Regions from separate parts of the Delftia sp. RIT313 genome, predicted to be linked through region 1. Evidence: predicted binding sites of a transcription regulator. Region 1 holds the regulator's gene; the other holds the start of a gene.
What was found. Region 1 encodes LexA, which represses DNA repair genes until DNA is damaged. Its sites were predicted from a motif close to ACTGTATNNNNATACAGT; they were not measured.
Positions count from the first base shown of each region.

Region 1 (5,090 bases):
AGCCGGGCCGGTAGCGGGCAAGGGCGTCAATCAGCTGGCCCAACGGCATGTCCAGCGCGACCAGGCCGCCTTCATGCCAGCTGGCTGCAAAGGGGTCTGCGGACGTGGGCGGCTGGGTGGCGCTGGACGAGAAGGCGGCCTGCTGTCCGGCCTGCAATTGCGCGGAGGGCGCATCGCTGTCCAGAGGCTGCAGGCGCACGGCCTTTTCCTGCACGGTGACGTGGCACAGGCCATCGTCCGCAAGATGGACCGTGAAGCGCGTGCCCAGGGCCAGTACGTGGCCTTGCGGGGTCTGCACGCTGAAGGGGCGGCCCAGTGCGTCGGGCTCGGTGGCGACGAGGATGCGACCACGGTGCAGGCGCAGCAGGCGCTGGCGGTCGTCGAAAACGGTGTCCAAGGCGGTTGCCGTATCCAGGGCCACCAGGGAGCCGTCGGGTAGCTTTAGATCCCGGCGCTCGCCCGTGGCTGTGCGCTGCCCGGCCTGCCAGCTTTCCAGTGGTGCGCCTTTCCAGGCCATCCAGGCCGTGGCGCCGCTGCCCAGGCCCAGAGCCACGCCGCGCACTACGGAGCGGCGGGTGGGCGAGGCGCGACGGCCCAGCGCCTGGCGCGCCAGGGGGGCGGGCAGATGCGACAGTTGCGCGGTGACGGATTGCACGCGCAGCCAGGCGCGCTGGTGGGCGGGATCGGCCTCATGCCATTTTTGCCAGTCCTGTTGCAGGCCTGCTGTGGCAGAGGCGCCGCGCAGTTTCACGTGCCAGGCGGCGGCCTCATGCAGGGCGCGGCGGTCGTTGCCTTCCAGATGTCTCTCGCCCATGTGGCTATGCCAGGACCAGGCAGCAATGCTCCATCGCCCGGGTCAGGTAGTTGCTGACGGTGCGCAGCGATACACCCAGGCGCTGGGCGATCTCTGGGTAGCTCAGTTCCTCGAACTGGGCCAGCACGAAGGCTTCGCGAACCTTGGGGGGAAGACCCTGGAGCATGCGGTCCACATCCAGCAGGGTCTGCTGGACGATGGCCTGCTCTTCGGGCGAAGGCGCCAGCGATTGCGGCAACTGGGCCAGATAGTCCAGATAGGACTGCTCCAGCGTGCGGCGGCGAAACAGGTCGGCGACCAGGCCCCGGGCGATGGTGGCCAGGTAGCGCCTGGGTTCGCGGATGTCCTGCTGCGGCAGGGGCGAGCGCAGCAGACGCACAAAGGTGTCCTGGGCCAGGTCGGCGGCATCGTCACGGTTTCCCAGGCGTTTGCGCAGCAGGCTTTCCAGCCAGGGATGGTGGTTCTGGTAGAGGCTGTGCACGGAGAAGGCTGGGGCGGAGGAGGCGGGCGCAGTGGCAATCGCTGCTGCAAAAGATAATAAGAATGATTATCAATTATCTTTCAGGCCGGCGCCCCTCCCGCAAAGAGGGCGTCCACTTGTTGCATGTGCGCTACAGGGCAGTGGTGGCCGCCAGCCTGCACCAGCTTTGCGCAGGCCGATTCCTCGTGCGGCACGCGGTCCGCGCCGCCCAGGTTTGTGTCGTGCAAGGTGTGTCGCACACCTTGCATCGGGCCTCAGTTGGCTGCCGGTCCGCCATGCGCCTCCATGCGCTCCAGCGCAGCGCAGACATCCGCCATGCGCCCGGAAATGAACAGGCATTCCGGCTGTTCCTGCGGCGACCGCTGGATGATGCGCAGGCCTGAAGGCTGCTCAGGTGCGGATTGCAGGGCGGGCTGCGTCGGCAGCAAGGGCAGGATCAGCTGGGCATCTCCATGGTCTGCAGCGCGTGCGGCCTTGCCGCGGCGCTGCTGGCTGCGCCGGCGTGCCTTGCTGAAAGAGATCACGTTGGCGGGCTCGGGTGCTGCAGCAGGTAATGGCTGGCACGCAGGGGCTTGTGCAAGTGGCATGGCCGACTCCATGGCGGTCGCAGTCAGGCGGATGCCATGTGCCAGGCGCAGGAAGGAAAAAGAAGACAGTGTTGGCAGAGCGAATCCCATGTGACGACTCCTGTTGGCGTGTTTCAAAGAGGCATGGACACAGGCAGGATTGCGGTTTGCGGGCAAAGCTCCGCCCAGGGCGAAGCTCCAAGGCTTCGCGCCTACCACCTGGGCGGTGCGTGAAATGGGGTGAGGCGGCCGAAGAAGGGCCGCCAGTCCGGCTTACATGGACATGCTGTTGCGGATCAGCCCCACGGCCAGGCCTTCAATGGCAAAGGCCTCTTCGGGGGCGACGCGGATCACCGGGTAATCGGGGTTTTCCGGCAGAAGTTCCACGCCCTGCGTGGTGCGGCGCAGGCGCTTGACGGTGACTTCATCACCCAGGCGCGCCACGACGATCTGGCCGTTGCGGGCTTCGTGTGCGGACTGCACGGCCAGCAGGTCACCGTCCATGATGCCCGCGTCGCGCATGGACATGCCGCGCACGCGCAGCAGATAGTCGGGGCGCGTCTGGAACAGGCTGGGCTCGACGGAATAGGTTTGGTCGATGTGTTCCTGCGCGAGAATGGGCGAGCCCGCCGCAACGCGGCCCACCAGGGGCAGCATCAGCGGCGCCAGGGCCGACAGCGGCAGTCCGAAGCTGGTGCCGCGCGCGGCATTGATGTTGCGCACGGTGTCGGTACGCAGGCGAATGCCGCGCGAGGTGCCGCTGACCAGTTCGATCACACCTTTGCGGGCCAGGGCCTGCAGGTGTTCCTCGGCAGCGTTGGCGGACTTGAAGCCCAGCGTGTTGGCGATTTCCGCGCGGGTGGGAGGCGCGCCCGTGCGGGAGATGGCGGCCTGGATCAGGTCCAGGATCTGTTGCTGGCGGGCGGTGAGCTTGGGATGGTCGAGCATGGCGTGCGTCCGGTCCTTGAGGGCAGATGGCAGGCTGGGAGGCCATCTGATGATTTATACAGTATCTGTATTTTTAACCAGTTTTCCAAGAGGTGCAAGTGGGGCAGTCAAAGTTGGTGATTCTGGGCACGGGCGGGACCATCGCCGGCCGGGCGGATTCGCAGTCGCAGGGCGTGGGGTACAAGGCCGGGCAGATCACGGTGCAATCGCTGCTGGAGGCTGTGCCGGACCTGGAGCAGCAGGCGCTGGGACCCGTGCAGACGCAGCAGATCGCGCAGGTGGACAGCAAGGATATGGACTGGCCCGTGTGGCGCGCGTTGCTGCGCGCCTGCACGCAGGCACTGGAGGATTCGGACACACGCGCCGTGGTGATCACGCATGGAACGGACACGCTGGAAGAGACGGCCTGGCTGCTGCACAGCCTGCTGCCGGCCACCAAGCCCATTGTGTTGACCTGCGCCATGCGCCCGGCCACGGCTCTGTTGGCTGACGGACCGCAGAATCTGCGCGATGCCGTGACCGTGGCTGCCAGCGGCGGGCGCAGCGGCGTATGGGTGGTGGCAGGCGGCGAGGTGCATGCGGCAGCCCAGGTGCAGAAGGTCCATCCCTACCGGCTGCAGGCAATGCGCTCCGTGGAAGGCGGGCCGCAGGCGTTGGTGGAGGAAGGGCGTGTGCGCTGGCTGGTGCCCGATGCGCCGTCCTCCCCCGCCGCGCCGTCCACGGGGGCCATGGTGCCTGCGGCCATGTCATCTGATCTGCTGGCGCTGGATGAGCTGCCCTGGGTCGAGGTGGTGTTCAGCGGCGCCTTGGCGCGTGCCAGCGGCGTGGATGCGCTGGTGGCGGCAGGCGTGCGTGGCATCGTCGTGGCTGGCACGGGCAATGCGACGGTTCACGAAAGCATGGAAGCGGCCTTGCAGTGTGCCCGCGACAGGGGTGTCTGGATCTGGCGAGGCACGCGCTGTGCCGAAGGCCTGCCCGTGGCCTCCGGCCTTGGGACCAACCCGGCAGAGGCCGATCTGGCGCATCTGCCCGTGGCAAAGGCTCGGATTGCGATGATGCTGGCGCTGGCAGCGCAGCCGCGCGATTGAGCCGGGCGATGACGCCGGCATTTCTTCAGTTGCTGGCGGTCAACAAAAAAGCACCCGGCGGGTGCTTTTTTCGTTGCGGCACATGGCCTGCATCACTCAGCCAGTGCAGCCAGTGCGCGTTGGGTGATGTCCTCGACCGAGCCCAGGCCGCTGATGGCGCGGTACTTGGGTGCCGCTGCGGCTTCCTTTTCGGCCCATGCGCGGTAGTAGTCCACCAGGGGGCGGGTCTGGCTGCTGTAGACGTCCAGGCGCTTCTTGACGGTTTCTTCCTTGTCGTCTTCGCGCTGCACCAGCGGCTCGCCGGTCACGTCGTCCTGGCCTTCGACCTTGGGCGGGTTGAACTTGACGTGGTAGGTGCGGCCCGAGGCGGGGTGGGAACGGCGGCCGCTCATGCGCTCGATGATGGCGTCGAAGGGCACGTCGATCTCCAGCACGTAGTCCAGCTTCACGCCGGCGGCCTTCATGGCGTCTGCCTGGGGAATGGTGCGGGGAAATCCATCAAACAGGAAGCCGTTGGCGCAATCGGCCTGGGCGATGCGTTCCTTGACCAGATTGATGATCAGGTCGTCGCTGACCAGTTGGCCGGCGTCCATCACGGCCTTGGCCTGCTGGCCCAGGGGCGTTCCGGCCTTGACGGCGGCACGCAGCATGTCACCGGTGGAAATCTGGGGGATGCCGTACTTCTGGCAGATGAAAGCGGCTTGCGTGCCTTTGCCGGCGCCGGGTGCGCCCAACAAAATCAGTTTCATGGAAGTCCTTGAGGAGAGTAGAAATTCTTGTCTGCCGGATCGGCCCACCGGGGCGGACAGTCCATGCGTCATATTTTTGTCGCGGGCAAGGATAGCACGCACAGGGCTAACACTGGCTTACACGCAGAGGGCAAAACTGTCGCCTGTGCAATCTCCAAAAACTGCGTTTTGCTGTCCGACAAAACCGCATGTGCAGTTGTGTTGTGAATGGCGATGCCGGGCATCGCCATTGGCGCATCTGTATTGGCGTATGCGGGATCGGATTCAGGCGGACAACCGGGCGCGCACCCGTTCCAGGTCTTCGGGGGTGTCCACGCCGGGGCCTGGTGCATGGGGCGTCAGGTGGACGGCGATGCGGTGGCCGTGCCACAGCGCGCGCAACTGTTCCAGCGCCTCCAGCACCTCGGTAGGGGCGGGAGAAAGCTGCGGGAAGCTGCGCAGGAA
Region 1 covers NZ_JFYT01000035.1:255,035-260,124, forward strand. The annotation lists gene BW39_RS08620 (FecR domain-containing protein) at 1-814, opposite strand, end outside; gene BW39_RS08625 (sigma-70 family RNA polymerase sigma factor) at 819-1,295, opposite strand; gene BW39_RS31515 (hypothetical protein) at 1,376-1,522, opposite strand; gene BW39_RS08630 (hypothetical protein) at 1,550-1,972, opposite strand; gene lexA (transcriptional repressor LexA) at 2,135-2,809, opposite strand; gene BW39_RS08640 (asparaginase) at 2,908-3,897, shown strand; gene adk (adenylate kinase) at 3,990-4,646, opposite strand; gene kdsB (3-deoxy-manno-octulosonate cytidylyltransferase) at 4,911-5,090, opposite strand, start outside.

Region 2 (5,090 bases), on a different contig from region 1:
AAGTCAACGCTGCGGTGCACCGGTATCTGGCCGACAACCCCTTGTATCGGCAGCGCCAGACGCAGGCCGCCAGCATTTCAGACCTGCTGACTCGCGGGCAATGGCAGAGGACGGCGCTCTATGCCCAGGCCTACTCCCAGGTCGGCCAGCAGGACGGACTCGCACTGGACGTGGACCTGGGCCACGGCGCGATGCTGACCCTCAATGTCACACGCGCCTCGCGCGGCTACACCGCTGCGGAGCGCATGGCGCTGACCTTGCTGGGGCCGCATGCGCAGGCGCAGTGGCGGCGCCTGAGCCAGCAGCAGCGAATCAGCCAGGCGGCATGGCAGGCGCTCTCACCGGACTCGTCGGCTGCCGACGTGCTGAGCCCGCGCGAACGTGAAGTGCTGCAATGGGTCGCCAACGGCAACACCAACGCAGAAATCGCCACCATGCTGGAGTTGCGTACAGGCACGGTGAAGCGGCACCTGGAAAACATCTACCGCAAGCTGGGAGCCGCCAATCGGCAGGACGCCTTGTCGAGGATGCGCAGGCCGGATTTCTAGCGCGTGTCGCGCGCGCTTGTGCGAACCCGCGCGAGCGCCGTGCGCGGGGCCCAGCCATTCGAGAAGCAGGGAAACCGGCCCTACGGCAGGACGCTCAGGTAAGCAATGCCAAACCGCTGGGCCAGCGCGTGCAGGCGCCTGTCCCGCGACCACAGGCTTGCTCGACGTAAGCGGTGCAGCTACGTCCGGCACAGTTTTACCTACAGGTTTCGCGCCAGCACAATAAAAGTCCGCCCAAGCCATACGGCGGACTTCCTGAAATCCACTGTGCCGAGGCCTCATGTTTTGTTTTGCCAGTTGCTCTCCTGTCGGCTTCAACGCCGTCCTTCTCAGCGGCGGTACGTTGCCATTTCTGGTGTTCGACGGCATGTTGTTTCAACCATTGCAGTGAGGCAGCGCATGGAGCAGGAAGTGAGATGCGCGAACTGCAATCGAAAGCTCGCCATGGGCGTCTTTCAGCTACTGAACATCAAGTGCCCGCGTTGCGGCACGTTGAATTCCCTGAGGGTCCAAGCGAACCCCCCACCCGAGTGCCGCCGAGCGCCTTCGACTCCATCCATTGAATAGGAGGCCTCCATGGCTCAAGTTTCCAAGGTTCTCGTCTCGGATCAGTACATGCCGCCGGACAACATCCAGCAGTACAAAAGCACGACGGGTTTCCCTCTTGCTTACGATTCGCGGCATATCAATCCGCATGCGCTCGTGTTCGACAACACGGGGCGTCCTGCCAACTACAACCCTGCCAACAACCGCCACACCATCGTGATGGATGTGCGCTTCAGCGATGGCTATCTGGCCGCTTGCCACATGGGCATCATTGCCAGGCACAAAGGCTCATACAGTGTGGCGGGTGACAACCGTGGCGGTGCTGTCATTGCGGGCAATTGGGGCTATTCGCCAGGCAGCGTGGCGCTTGAGGAAATTGAGATCACCAACACCAAGGACAACGGTGACTCGCACCATCGTCCGTCCGCTCAATATCCGCGTGGTGCCATCGGCGAGGCCAAGCTCGAGGAACTGCGCTGGTATCGACTGGTGATCGAAAGCATTTCCAAGAACGGCAGCATCGGCCACGCAGTCCGGGCAACGGACAAGAGTACGGGCCAGACCGTATTCAGCCTGCCAACCTTCTGGTCGGATTACTCGGCCAACTATGACTCCCGTGACGCAGGCAAGGTGGTGTTGTTCAGCATCAGTGATCCAAACAAGCCTGCCGCCGGCTTTGTCTATACACGCCTGATCAGCTATTGGTCGGATGCTGACGAGGTGATAGCCAATCCGTAAGTGATCTGAGAGCGGGTCCCAGGGCAGCGTGTGGCCGTATCGCCGCCATGCCCTGGTCTTCCTGGCAGGGGGTGGTCAATACGCATGCTGCCATGCGTTGCGCATCGTGCGGCCTTTGGTGGAAAGCTAGTCTGTAGGCGAGGGCCAGCGACACGCAATCTCCTGGGAATCCGGCATATCGGTTGCCCTGCCGCCAAGTGCTGCGAGGCGTTTGGCTGCCTGCACCCTCACGAAAGTTCTGAGGACCTGTTGGAACAGATCTGCCTCGTCCATGCCTGGCTCCAACATCTTCAGGGCTTCTTCGTACAAGGCATCGTCGATCGTCACAGTGATCCGCATGGCGGGCCCTCTGTCATCAAAACAGATGCAATTCTGGGCTTGCGCCAGCCTGCAGACAAGCGCGCTTCCCTCCGAAGTGGTCACTCCTGTTTTGCTATGATGACTGTATAAAGATACAGTTTTCGAGCGGCCTGGCTGCCCGATCTGCCAGGCCCATGCTCCCTCCCCACCGCTTCTACTACCTGCACAACTTCCAGCGCGCGCTGGACTGGATTGGCCAGCGTTACGGCGATCTGCTGGACGCGCCCGAGCAGGCATTCCTCACCCGTTTCACGCAGCTGCCCCAGCCCTCGCAGGCGCTGATGGTGCGTTTGCTGATGCGGCGCGGGCCGTGGTTTCGGGCTGGCAAGCTGGTGTACGAAGAGATCCCCGGCATTGCCGAGGCAGCCGCGCCCTTGCTGGAGCTGGGCTGGCTGGACGCGGACCACCCCATGGCGCTGGAGGAGCTGTTTGCGCTGCACACCAAGCCCGAGCTGCTGCAGCTGTTCGCCGGCGCACCCGTTCACTCAGGCCTGCGCAAGGCCGAGCTTTTGCAGGCCCTGCAGCCTCTGCATGAGGCGCCCAGGCCCTATGCGCAATGGCAGCCCCAGGGCGTCGGAGCCGGCGAAGCCGCCTGGCGCGTGATGGTGGGCGCGCTGTGCGAGCGCTTTCGGCTGATGTTCTTCGGCAACCTCTACCAGGACTGGTCGGAATTCGTGCTGGCCGACCTGGGCGTGTTCCGCTACGAGGCCGTGGCCTTCGATTCGGCGTCGCGGGCCTTCCAGTCGCGTGCCAATGTCGATGGCTACCTGGCCCTGCAGGCCTGCCGCGCGGCGCTGGATGAGGGCGTGGAGATCGACGCGCTGCTGCAGCAGGTGGCCGGCTGCGCCAGCGGCAATGCCTGGCTGGAGCAGCGCCGCGCCAAGGTGCTGCTGCGCATAGGCCAGGCCTGCGAACGCATGCAGGACTGGGGGCGTGCCGAGCAGGCCTATGCGCAAAGCCGCTACCCCGGCGCCCGCCACCGGCGCATGCGTGTGTACGAGCGCATGGAGCGCTTTGCCGATGCCATGGCGCTGGCCCAGGCCGCCCAGGCCCAGCCCGAGAGCGACGAGGAACTGCAGCGCGTGGCGCGCATGCTGCCGCGCCTGCGCCGCAGCCTGGGGCAGGGCGCGCGCGGGCGTGCGGCGGCGCTGGCGCCCGTGGTGGCGCAGATGCGCATGGACGTGGAGCTGGAGCTGCCGGCGCGGCCCGCATCGGTCGAATACGTGCTGCGCGACCATTGGCACAGCGACTCCGCGCCGGTGTTCTATGTGGAGAACGCGCTCATCAACTCGCTGTTCGGCCTGCTGTGCTGGCCGGCCATCTTCGCGCCGCTGCCGGGCGCCTTCTTCCACCCCTTCCAGAGCGGCCCGGCCGACCTGTCCGCGCCCGACTTCGTGCAGCGCCGCGCAGCCTTGTTCGAGGAATGCCTGGCGCATCTGGACGATGGCAGCTGGCGCGAGGTCATCGTGCAGCGCCATGCCGACAAGCAGGGCCTGCAGTCGCCCTTCGTGTTCTGGGGCACGCTGAGCGCGCCGCTGCTGGCGCTGGCGCTGGACTGCATTCCAGCCGCCCACCTCAAGCTGTTCTTTGCGCGGCTGCTGCGCGACGTGCAGGCCAACCGCACGGGCTTTCCCGATCTGGTGCGTTTCTGGCCGGCCGAGCGCCGTTACGAACTGGTCGAGGCCAAGGCCCCCGGCGACAAGCTGCAGGACAACCAGATCCGCTGGCTGCAGTACTGTGCCGAGCACGGCATTCCCGTGCGCGTGTGCCATGTGCAGTGGCGCGGCCAGCCGCTGGGAGAGGCCGCGTGAGCTACACCGTGGCCGTGCGCGCGCTGTGCGAGTTCACGGCGCGCGCGGGCGACCTGGACCTGCGCTTCACACCCGCGCCCAGCGCGCTGGAGGGCATGGCCGGCCACAGCCTGGTGCAGTCGCGCAGGGGCAAGGACTACGAGACCGAGATCAGCCTGACCGGTGAGTACGGCGACCTGCGCGTGCGCGGCCGCGCCGACGGCTTCGACGCCGGGGTTGGCCAACTCGAGGAAATCAAGACCTACCGGGGCCAGATCGAGGGCGTGCGCGCCCACCACCGCGCCCTGCACTGGGCCCAGGCGCGCATCTACGCCCATCTGCTGTGCCAGGCGCGCGGCCTGCAGCGGCTGCGCGTGGCGCTGGTGTATTTCAACGTGGGCAACTCGGAGGAAACCGTGCTGGTGCAGGAGGAAGACGCGGCCACGCTGCGCGCCTTCTTCGAGCAGCAATGCGCGCTGTTCCTGGACTGGGCGCGCAGCGAGGCCGCCCACCGCGCGGCGCGCGAGGCGGCGCTGGCCGCGCTGCGCTTTCCCATGCAGGGCTTTCGCGCGGGCCAGCGCGAGCTGGCCGTGGCCGTCTACCGCGTGGCGCGCGCGCAGCAGGGCGGCCAGTGCCTGATGGCGCAGGCGCCCACGGGCATCGGCAAGACGCTGGGCACCATCTTCCCCATGCTCAAGGCCATGCCGGACCAGGGCCTGGACCGGCTGTTCTTCCTCACGGCCAAGGGCACGGGCCATGGCCTGGCGCTGCAGGCGCTGGCCAGCGTGAACCGGCAGATCGCCGAGCAGCACCAGCCACCGCCGCAGGAACCGGCTGCGCCACAACCTCCGCCCTCGCCACCCGCGCCACCCGCAAGGCTGCGCGTGCTCGCCATCCTGGCGCGCGACAAGGCCTGCGAGCATCCCGACAAGGCCTGCCACGGCGACTCCTGCCCGCTGGCGCGCGGCTTCTTCGACCGCCTGCCCGCCGCGCGCGCCGCCGCGCTGCAGCAGGCGCCCTGGGACCCGCCTGCCGTGCGTGCCGTGGCGCTGGCGCACGACATCTGCCCCTACTACCTGGCCCAGGAACTGGTGCGCTGGAGCGATGT
Region 2 covers NZ_JFYT01000040.1:75,733-80,822, forward strand. The annotation lists gene BW39_RS10885 (helix-turn-helix transcriptional regulator) at 1-548, shown strand, start outside; gene BW39_RS30270 (Com family DNA-binding transcriptional regulator) at 948-1,115, shown strand; gene BW39_RS10890 (hypothetical protein) at 1,125-1,832, shown strand; gene BW39_RS10900 (VRR-NUC domain-containing protein) at 2,327-4,003, shown strand; gene BW39_RS10905 (helicase C-terminal domain-containing protein) at 4,000-5,090, shown strand, end outside.
Region 2: BW39_RS10900 (VRR-NUC domain-containing protein) is a predicted target of LexA. The motif match lies at 2,274-2,291, and genes of this name have one in related genera.